One region of the Pseudoalteromonas sp. MelDa3 genome, then DNA from elsewhere that is predicted to be linked to it. Evidence: riboswitches for the same ligand, from Rfam matches in the RefSeq annotation. Region 1 holds a riboswitch; the other holds the start of a gene.

Region 1 (5,011 bases):
TTTTACAGTTTGGTATAACAAATATTGTATCGGCGATGCCGGGCGTGTCGTTGGTTGCAGAAGTTAAAGCACAACAAGAGAGCACTCGACTTTTATTAGAGCGTACTCTCGATTTGGCAATATTATTTGATCCGCCAAAAGTAGATGAATTAGTGGTAGAGCGAATTTGTGAGTTGCCAATCATTCCAGTAAGCGGATACGACACCGCAACGAACGAAAACTTTTTTGATAATCAATATGTGTATGTTGATTGGGGAACTACTTTTTCTCTTTGGCATGCGCGTCAGTTTACAGGAAAAACGCCACCTTACTTTAGAACCAGCACGGGACGTATTGCACTTGATTTAATACTGCAATGTGGTGGTAGTGCATTTATACCTCAAGTATTGGTTGAAGGGCATTTAGAAAAAGGTGAGTTGTTTCATGTTAAAGGGGTAGAAAACACCTCAAGAGACGTATTTATAGCGTATCACAGAGACAACGAGCAAAAAGAGCTAATAGAAACCTTAGTTAATTTACTTTCGAAAATGACGCCAAGCTTGTCATTAAAGCAAGATAAGTAAGTACGACCACTTACTAGGCTTTCATGTTATTTTGATTTCACATTTAATGCATTTTTATTAACAAAAAAAGACATTAATATTTCCGTTGTAATATTACTGTCATTTATGAATGACAAAATGCAGCAGTTTTGAAAATTAGTCTTTTGTGATTATCCAAGGAAATAACATGAAATTTGTAAAATCGAGCTTATGCTTAGCACTATTAAGTGGTTTATCTTTTAATGCACTTGCCGACGTAGACATTTACGGTAAAGCGAATGTAACAGTGCAATCATCTGATGATGGCGAAGGGTCTTTTACCGAGATAAAAAGTAATGCATCTCGTCTTGGTGTTAAAGGTTCTGAAAAAATAAATGATAGTTTAGAAGCGGTATATAAGTTTGAGTTTCAAGTTGATGTGTCTGATGCTGATTCAAAAGGCGATAACGACGACAATATTTCTGCGCGTAACCAATATGTTGGTTTAAAAGGTGCGTTTGGTCAGGTTGTAATTGGTCGTAACGATACTGCGCTTAAGCAATCTCAAGGTAAGTTAGATTTATTTAACGATCTTGAAGGCGACATTAAAAATGTATTTAAAGGTGAAAACCGCTTAGGAAATACAGTTAGTTATTCATCAAACTCATACGAAGGCTTTAAAGTACTTGCTACTTTTGTAGCTGAAGATGATGTAGACGCTGATAACGGTTACTCAATGGCGGTGACATACGGTGACGTGGCACTTAAAAAGAGCGCGGTATACGCCTCTATTGCAGCCGATAGTGAAGTAAATGGCTACGACGTAGTGCGTGCATCAATCCAAGGTAAAGTTGAAAACTTTAAATTGGGCGCAATGTACCAAACACAAGAAGCAGTAGATGGCAGCGCAGAAGCGGATGGTTACTTGCTAAATGCTGCTTACAGCATGGGTAACAACACATTTAAAGTGCAATACCAAGATATGGACTTTGACGACAGCGACGATAAGTCAGCAATTTCAGTTGGTCTTGATCACAAATTAAATAAAAATATTAAAGTATTTGGTTTTTATTCAAGCTTCGATATGGACAACAACGTTGACCAAGACTACGTAGGCTTAGGTATGGAATACAAGTTTTAACTATTCGCTAAATTAGTTAAAACACTCTCTTTTTAACCGCGCTCTTTTGAGCGCGGTTTTTTTTGCTTTAAATTATTTACCCGCCCATAATAGACCCTCATTTGGAATGAGGTGCAAATCCTCAACTATTCCCGTAACTGTAATTAGTACAACGCTTTAAGTCAGATACAAATGAGCAATACCAATCAGCATAAATATTTGAACAATTTAACGAATTAAATTTATCGCTTAATAGGTTCTATATCTAAATAGATTGGTATAATTTTTTAACGAGCGGGTTTACTCATTTTTATTAATGCACTAGTTATTGTTAGCTGTATTGTTAGTGAGTACACGCCTACCAAGGACTCACTGTTGCACACTAAATCAGCGCTAAACACGCCTTTACTTAACGTTAAAAATGTTTCGTGGGGGATTGCCAATAAAAGCATTTTAAATAATATTAATTTGCAAATATCGCCAGGTAAATTTGTGGGTTTAATAGGCCCAAATGGGGCGGGTAAGTCGAGTTTGCTGCGTTGTTTATATCGTTTTAACCGGCCAATATCAGGGCAGGTTACTTTTAATAACCACGATATTTGGCAACTTAAAAGTGAAGATTATGCAAAGCAAGTCGCTGTGGTACTTCAAGAAACACCTTCGCAATTTAACTTAAGCGTATTTGATGTTATTGCACTTGGGCTTACGCCTCATAAATCGCTATTTAGCTCAATAACTAACATTGATAAACAAAAAATCATTCAAGCAATCAATACAGTCGGGTTGGAAGATCATAGTGATCAAAGCTTTGAGTCGCTCTCAGGCGGTGAAAAGCAACGTGCCTTGATAGCCCGCGCCATAGTCCAGCAACCTCAACTGTTAATAATGGACGAGCCAACTAGCCATTTAGATGTTAAATACCAAATACAGGTTATGGAGCTTGCTAAATCGTTGGGTGTAACGGTATTTGCATCGTTTCATGATTTAAACTTAGCCTCTGCAATGTGCGATGAACTAGTGGTTATTAAAAATGGTGAAATTACGCATACAGGCACGCCAACTGAGGTATTAACCGAAAGCATGTTAGGCGACGTTTTTGGTGTCTGCGCCCAAGTAAATGACCACCCGCAAATATCGAAGTCGGGAAATAGCATCCCTCATATCACTTACTTTTATGGTTACAAATAATATGAGCGCAGTTAATAATCGCCACTCATTTGCGCTTTTTATAAGTGCTGCAGCTGCTTTATTTAGCTTATTTGCAGCACTTAGTTTTGGTGCAGTAGAGACCTCACTTCAAGACGTACTTAATAGCTTTTTACTCTCAAATGATGCGTCTTTTAATACGCGTATTATTTTTGAACTAAGAATGCCACGCACATTACTCGCCTTTTTAGCTGGCTCTGGTTTAGCAATTGCGGGGCTTATTTTACAAACGGTAACGCGTAACCCTTTAGCCGATCCTTACTTATTTGGTATATCGTCGGGTGCCTCATTTGGTGTGGTGTTACTTATGGCATTAGCAGGCATTAGCGCAGGCTTTATGCTATCGGCAGCAGCACTGCTGGGCAGCTTACTCGCTATGAGTTTATTAATACTTATTGCAGGTAGGCAGCAAAGTGCACAGGTAGAATCAATGTTATTAGCTGGTGTTGCTCTGTCGTTTTTATTTAGTGCGTTTACCAGCTTGTTGCTTTATTGGAGCGACCCTCAGGCGGTAGCCGCTATTTTATTTTGGACACTGGGCAGCTTCGCTCGTGCGCAGTGGGCTACGCTTTGGTTACCTTTATTGGTAATTACATTGTGTACGTTTGTAATGCTGAGCTATAGAAGGCAGCTCAATGCCATGTTACTTGGCGATGAAAGCGCAATTACATTAGGTGTTAGGGTCCAGCGCTTTAGAATACTTATGCTGGTTTTGAGCTCATTAATTACCGCTGTGCTGGTAGCTATGTGTGGTGGTATTGGGTTTGTAGGATTAATGGTACCGCACATTGTGCGCTTTTTTATATCCCAAGGCACCATCGCGGGATTGCTAGTAACCAGCTTAGTGGGCGGTACATTTATGGTGTGGGTTGATGTACTTTCGCGCTCATTGCTAAAAAACCAAGAATTGCCCGTAGGTGTTATAACCGCTGCTATTGGTAGCGTGTTCTTTTTGAGTTTATTGTTTTTTAGAAAGCGAAGGGTGTAATTCCATGAAAACCTTAATGGTGCAAGGCACTACTTCCGACGCAGGTAAAAGTACCCTAGTTGCAGCCCTTTGCAGGGTATTTGCTAAGCGAGGGGTAAAGGTTGCGCCTTTTAAACCACAAAATATGGCACTTAATAGCGCAGTAACAAAAGATGGTGGCGAAATTGGTCGTGCGCAAGCTTTGCAAGCAATAGCAGCTAAAGTAGAGCCCGAAATAGACTTTAATCCTATTTTACTTAAACCTAATAGCGATACGGGCGCACAAGTGATTATTCACGGAAAAGCCATTAGTAATATGGAAGCGGGTAAATATCACGACTATAAAAAAGTGGCGATGGATGCAGTAATAACCTCACATAACCGCTTAGCTAAATGCTTTGATTTACTCCTTGTTGAAGGGGCAGGTAGCCCTGCTGAAATAAACCTGCGTGAAAACGATATTGCCAATATGGGTTACGCCGAAGAGGTAGATTGTCCTGTCATTATTATTGCCGATATTGATAAAGGTGGTGTGTTTGCACATTTGGTAGGTACGCTTGCGTTGTTAAGCGAGTCAGAACAGGCGCGTGTAAAAGGCTTTGTTATAAACCGCTTTAGAGGCGATGTAGGTTTGCTGCAAGGCGGGCTAGATTGGCTTGAAGAATACACAAACAAACCCGTGCTTGGCGTATTACCTTATTTGCACGACCTCGCGCTTGATGCTGAAGACGCTGTTGCAATTGATAATAACGTAACCAACGCCACAATTAATATTGCAGTGCTACTTGTTCCCCACATTAGTAACCACACCGATTTTGATGCACTGCGTTTGCACCCAAACATTAATATAAATTATGTGCGCCATACCCAAACGATCCCAGACGTTGATCTGATAATTCTCCCTGGCAGTAAAAATGTGCTGGGCGATTTAAATTTTTTGAAAAATGAAGGCTGGGACACTCAAATTAAGCGCCACTTACGCTATGGTGGCAAAGTACTTGGCATTTGTGGCGGCATGCAAATGCTGGGCAATACAATCAACGATCCCGATGGTATTGAGTCGTCATTAAAGCAAGTGAATGGGCTTGCTCTATGCGACTTTGAAACCACGCTGACAGCACAAAAAGTATTAACTAAAATAACCGCTACACTGCTTTTAAATAACCAATCAACACCCTGTAGTGGTTACGAAATACA
Region 2 (5,011 bases), on a different contig from region 1:
TAGCACCATCGCCGACAATTAAAATATTAGCCATACGGGTTCTTTTTTCGAGGTGTAAAAATTACTCTAAGTAAAAAGTAGCTTGCGGCACCTGCAAAATCAGCAAAAAAATCACCGAGTGATGCTTGCCTATATGGAAGTGCGTCTTGCATTATTTCTATAGAGGCGCCATAACCTGCCAATAAAAGTATTTGCGCATATAAAGGAAGCTTAAACGCTTTATCCATTATTATGGCTAGTATAAAAAAAATCCCAAAATGGGCCACTTTATCAACATGAGGAAATAAATTTACAACGCCACCTTTTATTTCTTTGGCAAATAAAAAGGTAAAAGCTACTATGCTGATTAAAAAAATTGCTTGATAAACACGCCTTGTCACGACAAATCCTAAAATCGCTTAAAAAAGAGGCGCAAGTATATCAAACTAATTTAATATCGCACCTGAACAAGATGCAGAAAAATGTAAAGATTTATAATTTTAGCGTTATAATTACCACATAAAATTAAGATTAAATAGTTAGGAGCAAACCAATGCCTTCATTTGATATTGTATCTGAAGTAGAAATGAACGAAGCTAAAAACGCCGTTGATAATGCAAATCGTGAGCTAGAGACTCGCTTTGACTTTAGAGGCGTTGATGCATCTATTGAGCTAAATGACAAAACAATTAAGCTTAAAGCTGAAGCAGACTCTCAGGTTATGCAATTATTTGATATTTTAGCTAACAAAATATCTAAGCGTGGTATGGATGTATCAAGCTTAGAGCTTCAAGATATTACCCGTGCAGGTAAAAATGTATTTCGTAACGTTGGCTTAAAGCAAGGTATCGAAAAGGACATGGCTAAAAAAGTAGTTAAAGCCATTAAAGACTCTAAAGTTAAAGTTCAAGCTGCTATCCAAGGCGAAGAAGTACGTGTAACGGGTAAAAAACGTGACGATCTTCAAGAGGCTATGCAAGTAGTGCGCAGTGCTGAGCTAGGTCAACCTTTTCAGTTTAAAAATTTCCGCGATTAATTAATAAATAGTTTTAAATTAAGCATGCTTTAATCTGTTTATACTTACAGACAGATTGAAGCTACTTACTCTTTTTAAATATCTCACTATTATCCCTCTTTGCTGCCTAGATACTCCCGTATGTATTAATCTCCTTTTTGATATTTAAGCTATTATATTTAATCACATGCAATTAAGTACTTCACACTAGAAGGTATTAAAATGAAACGTCATCAATTATTTTTGTTATTTGTTTTGCTTACATTTACCAAACCAAGCTTATCAAAAACAGTTGATATTGATGTACTGGTTGAAGATGGCTACTTTCCCATTATTATTAATGCGCAAAAAAAACAGGGTTTTGCTCCTGAGTTTATTAAGATTTTAAACGGAGCACAGCAGGAGTTTAATTTCGTACTTAATTCTCTACCTGTAAAAAGGCTTGCTTTGTCAGTTGAAAAAAATAATTTTGATGTTTTATTTTTAATGGCACTGCAATGGATCCCACTATCAGCGCAAGAAAACATTGAAAAAACCGAATTTTATACCATTACCAAAAATGAGCTTTATACGCTTAAAGAAAATACAAATGAGCAAGCTTACTTTGACGACATTACGTCATTAACAAAGGTTGGGGTTCTGGGGTACTCGTATCAATTTGCTGGATTTAATACCGATGCCGAATTTTTAAGTGAGGAACATCAAGTAAGTTTAACCATTGATGAATTCAATGTGGTTAAAATGCTGCTATTAAAGCGCGCGGAAGTAGGCGTTTTAAATAATATTGCTTACCAATATTTTAAAAATCAAAATACTTTTAATATGGATTTACTCTATAAAAGTAACGTACCAGATGCCGTTTATAAAACGCACTTTTTAGTTAACTCTAAATCAAATAAGATCACTAGTAATAAAATGGATGAAATACTAAGCTTACCTACTACACAAATACAACTTAAGAAGCTACTTGATAAATATGGAGTTTCTTCAAACTATACTAGCCCCCAACTGCATTTTAAATGTTTTTAGCTGTATAGACGTCCATTGACATTTGTAAACAAAATACTCACAATAGCGACATATTTTCAAGGTGCTTGCTAGCCACTTCATGTAATGATTTTTTTAGCAGGATAATCGGGAAGTTGGTGCGTTTTCATGATGACTACAAGCCCAACACTGCCCCCGCAACGGTAAAGTATTGCATATTTTGATTTGCTTACTGAGTCCGGAGACCGGCCTTGATGCAATCTTACTTACTTAAATCTTTGCGGTGGGCAAAGGTAGGGGACATCATGTTAAACAAAACAACTTTAGGCGTTGCTATTTCTGCTGCGCTTTCATTTTCTGTGTTTGGCGCAGAGCAATCAATTGAAAAAATAACCGTTACAGCTAATAAATTTGAGCAATCAATCAATGACGTTTTAGCAAGTGTAAATGTTATTGAGCGTGCAGAAATAGAAGCAAGCAACGTACGCGATTTACCAACCTTATTAAGCACTCGAGTTGGTTTTCAGGTTAATCCAAACGGTGGTTTTGGCCAAAATACAGGTGTGTCACTTCGTGGTACTGGCTCTGGCGATACGCTAATTTTGATTGATGGTGTACGTACGGGCTCAGCAACACTTGGTCAAAAAGCATTAAATAATGTCCCTCTAAATAGTATTGAACGCATTGAAATTATTAAGGGTTCTCGCGCGGCTGTTTACGGCTCTGATGCACTTGCTGGCGTAATTAACATTATAACGCGTGAATCAGATAACTTATCTGTGAGTGCTACGTTTGGTTCTGATTCTTACCAAAATTATCAAGTGGCAGGCTCTGTAAAATCAGGCGATATAACAACAGCATTTAATGCAGGCTTTGAAAAAACAGATAACTTTGATGTACTGCAAGGCGTAGCACCAGATGAAGATGGCTATGAAAATAAAAATCTTGGTTTTAAAGTAAATTATACTGATGCACACTACGGCGACTTTAAGTTATTAGGTCAATACAGTGAAGGTTTCGCAGATTACGACAGCCGCTTTAGCCCAGCCGACAGTACGATTGAACGAGATGATTTTAAAAACTATCAGCTTTCTGCAGGTTGGAGTAAAAACTACACTAACCAAACGCACAGTATTGATTTAGCGCTAGCAACGGATGATTCAGACAATACATATGTCGATTTTTCAGTTGGACCAACAACAAGTACTTTTATAACTAAACGCACACAAATTGATTATAACGGCCAATACCTATTATCTGATGAGCTTAACATTAGTGGTGGTGTTAATTGGTACAACGATGATGTATCTCATAGTTCGCAACTATTTGTTGAAGACAGCCGAGATGTACTTGCTGTGTTTGTAGGTGCTTACTACGATGCAGATAAAGTATTAGCTAATTTAACTGTTCGCCAAGATGACGACGAGCAATTTGGCGACGAAACAACGTATACAGCCGCTGCGGGTTATCATTTATCTGAAGATGCAACATTTCGTATAAGCCAAAGTACTGGCTTTAAAGCCCCTACATTTAACGATTTATATTTCCCACTTTATGGTAACCCTGATTTACAGCCTGAAAAATCAGTAAACCGTGAGTTAGGTTTGAGTGTGGACTTTGATATTGCGCAAGTTGATGTTGCAATTTTTAGAAACGATATAGAAGATAAAATTGATTACGATGCAAACTTTGCATTAGCTAATATTGATGAAGCACGTTATGAAGGGGTTGAATTTAGCTTATCTCAGCAGTTTTTTGGTTTTGATAGCAACCTTAACTTTGCTTATTTAAGTGCAGAAGACGAAGAAACGGGCGCAGAGCTGCGCAATGTTGCTAAACGTACATTTAATTGGGAACTTGCAAAACAGTTTGGTGCGTTTGATGCGAGCTTAGACATGCAATACCGTAGCGACCGACAAGGTGCTGTGACGCGTTTAGGGTCATACACGCTTTGGAACTTAGCGGGTAATTATCAAGTAAATGAGCATATTGAAGTTTCGCTTCGTGTAGAAAACTTATTTGATAAAGAGTATAACGCTGTTGATTCAAATACTGATTTTACAACGGGTCAAGTGTATTACTACAACACGCCAGAGCGTCGCTTTTTTGCAGGCGCAAGCTACCAGTTTTAACGGTATTTATTAATATTAGAAAGCCCGACTTATGTCGGGCTTTTTAATGTGTAGCTAAGTTTAACTAATCAATTTAACTGCTCAAATTAGCTAGTCAACTAAGAACTCTTTAAATACGGTTTCAAATTTATGTAATTTAGGTGCTATTAAAATACTACAGTAACCCTGCTGTGGGTTTTCGTTATAGTAATCTTGATGATAATGCTCTGCTGGATAATACGTGGTGGCAGGGCTGACTTCTGTCACAATTGGCTCACTCACATGGCTTTGCAGTTGAGCTATCATTTCATTGGTTTGCTTTAGTTGAGCTTCGTCGTGATAGTAAACAACGCTTCTATATTGTGTGCCTATATCGTTACCTTGGCGATTCAATTGTGTAGCATCATGCAAAGTGAAAAACATTGCTAAAAGTGTTTCAAAGCTAACTACAGTGGTATCAAATTCAATTTTAACAACCTCAGCGTGCCCAGTTGTGCCAGAGCATACAGAATTATAGGTTGGGGTGTCGGTTTCGCCACCGGTATAGCCAGAACTCACATCTAATACGCCATTTACACGTCTAAATGCTGCATCTATACACCAAAAACAGCCGCCACCAAATGTTGCTACTTGCGTTGTTGAGCTCATAAGTATTCCTAAAATGTATATGGAGTTTAAAGGCGAGCATAAATTGTATGCGCCGCAACAACAAGGTTACGGCGCAATAAAGAGATTAGATCTCTTCGAAAGGCTTTTCAGCAGCTTGTTTATTCAGCTTTTGTTGTAAAAACTCAGGTGACTGTGTATTTTTCGATAGAGCATAATACGCAGCAGGTACAACAAAAAGAGTCAGCAGGGTAGATACAATAACCCCTGTAAACACAACTACACCAATTACCATACGGCTTTCGGCGCCGGG

Evidence for each region. A riboswitch is a leader RNA that binds a small molecule or an ion and turns the genes downstream of it on or off. The one in region 1 is predicted to bind cobalamin.
Region 2: it holds a riboswitch for cobalamin, as region 1 does, so the genes downstream of both, CXF89_RS07165 (TonB-dependent receptor domain-containing protein) here and CXF89_RS01620 (ABC transporter ATP-binding protein) in region 1, are expected to answer to the same signal.

The regions. Positions count from the first base shown of each region.
Region 1 covers NZ_PJBR01000006.1:14,092-19,102, forward strand. Annotated here, with positions in the region: gene CXF89_RS01610 (LysR family transcriptional regulator) at 1-563, shown strand, start outside; gene CXF89_RS01615 (porin) at 730-1,662, shown strand; cobalamin riboswitch at 1,730-1,854, shown strand; gene CXF89_RS01620 (ABC transporter ATP-binding protein) at 2,017-2,829, shown strand; gene CXF89_RS01625 (FecCD family ABC transporter permease) at 2,831-3,835, shown strand; gene CXF89_RS01630 (cobyric acid synthase) at 3,840-5,011, shown strand, end outside.
Region 2 covers NZ_PJBR01000024.1:32,042-37,052, reverse strand. Annotated here, with positions in the region: gene CXF89_RS07185 (ketopantoate reductase family protein) at 1-34, opposite strand, end outside; gene CXF89_RS07180 (VanZ family protein) at 27-380, opposite strand; gene CXF89_RS07175 (YajQ family cyclic di-GMP-binding protein) at 533-1,015, shown strand; gene CXF89_RS07170 (type 2 periplasmic-binding domain-containing protein) at 1,217-2,023, shown strand; cobalamin riboswitch at 2,066-2,250, shown strand; gene CXF89_RS07165 (TonB-dependent receptor domain-containing protein) at 2,287-4,113, shown strand; gene msrA (peptide-methionine (S)-S-oxide reductase MsrA) at 4,204-4,740, opposite strand; gene CXF89_RS07155 (efflux RND transporter permease subunit) at 4,826-5,011, opposite strand, start outside.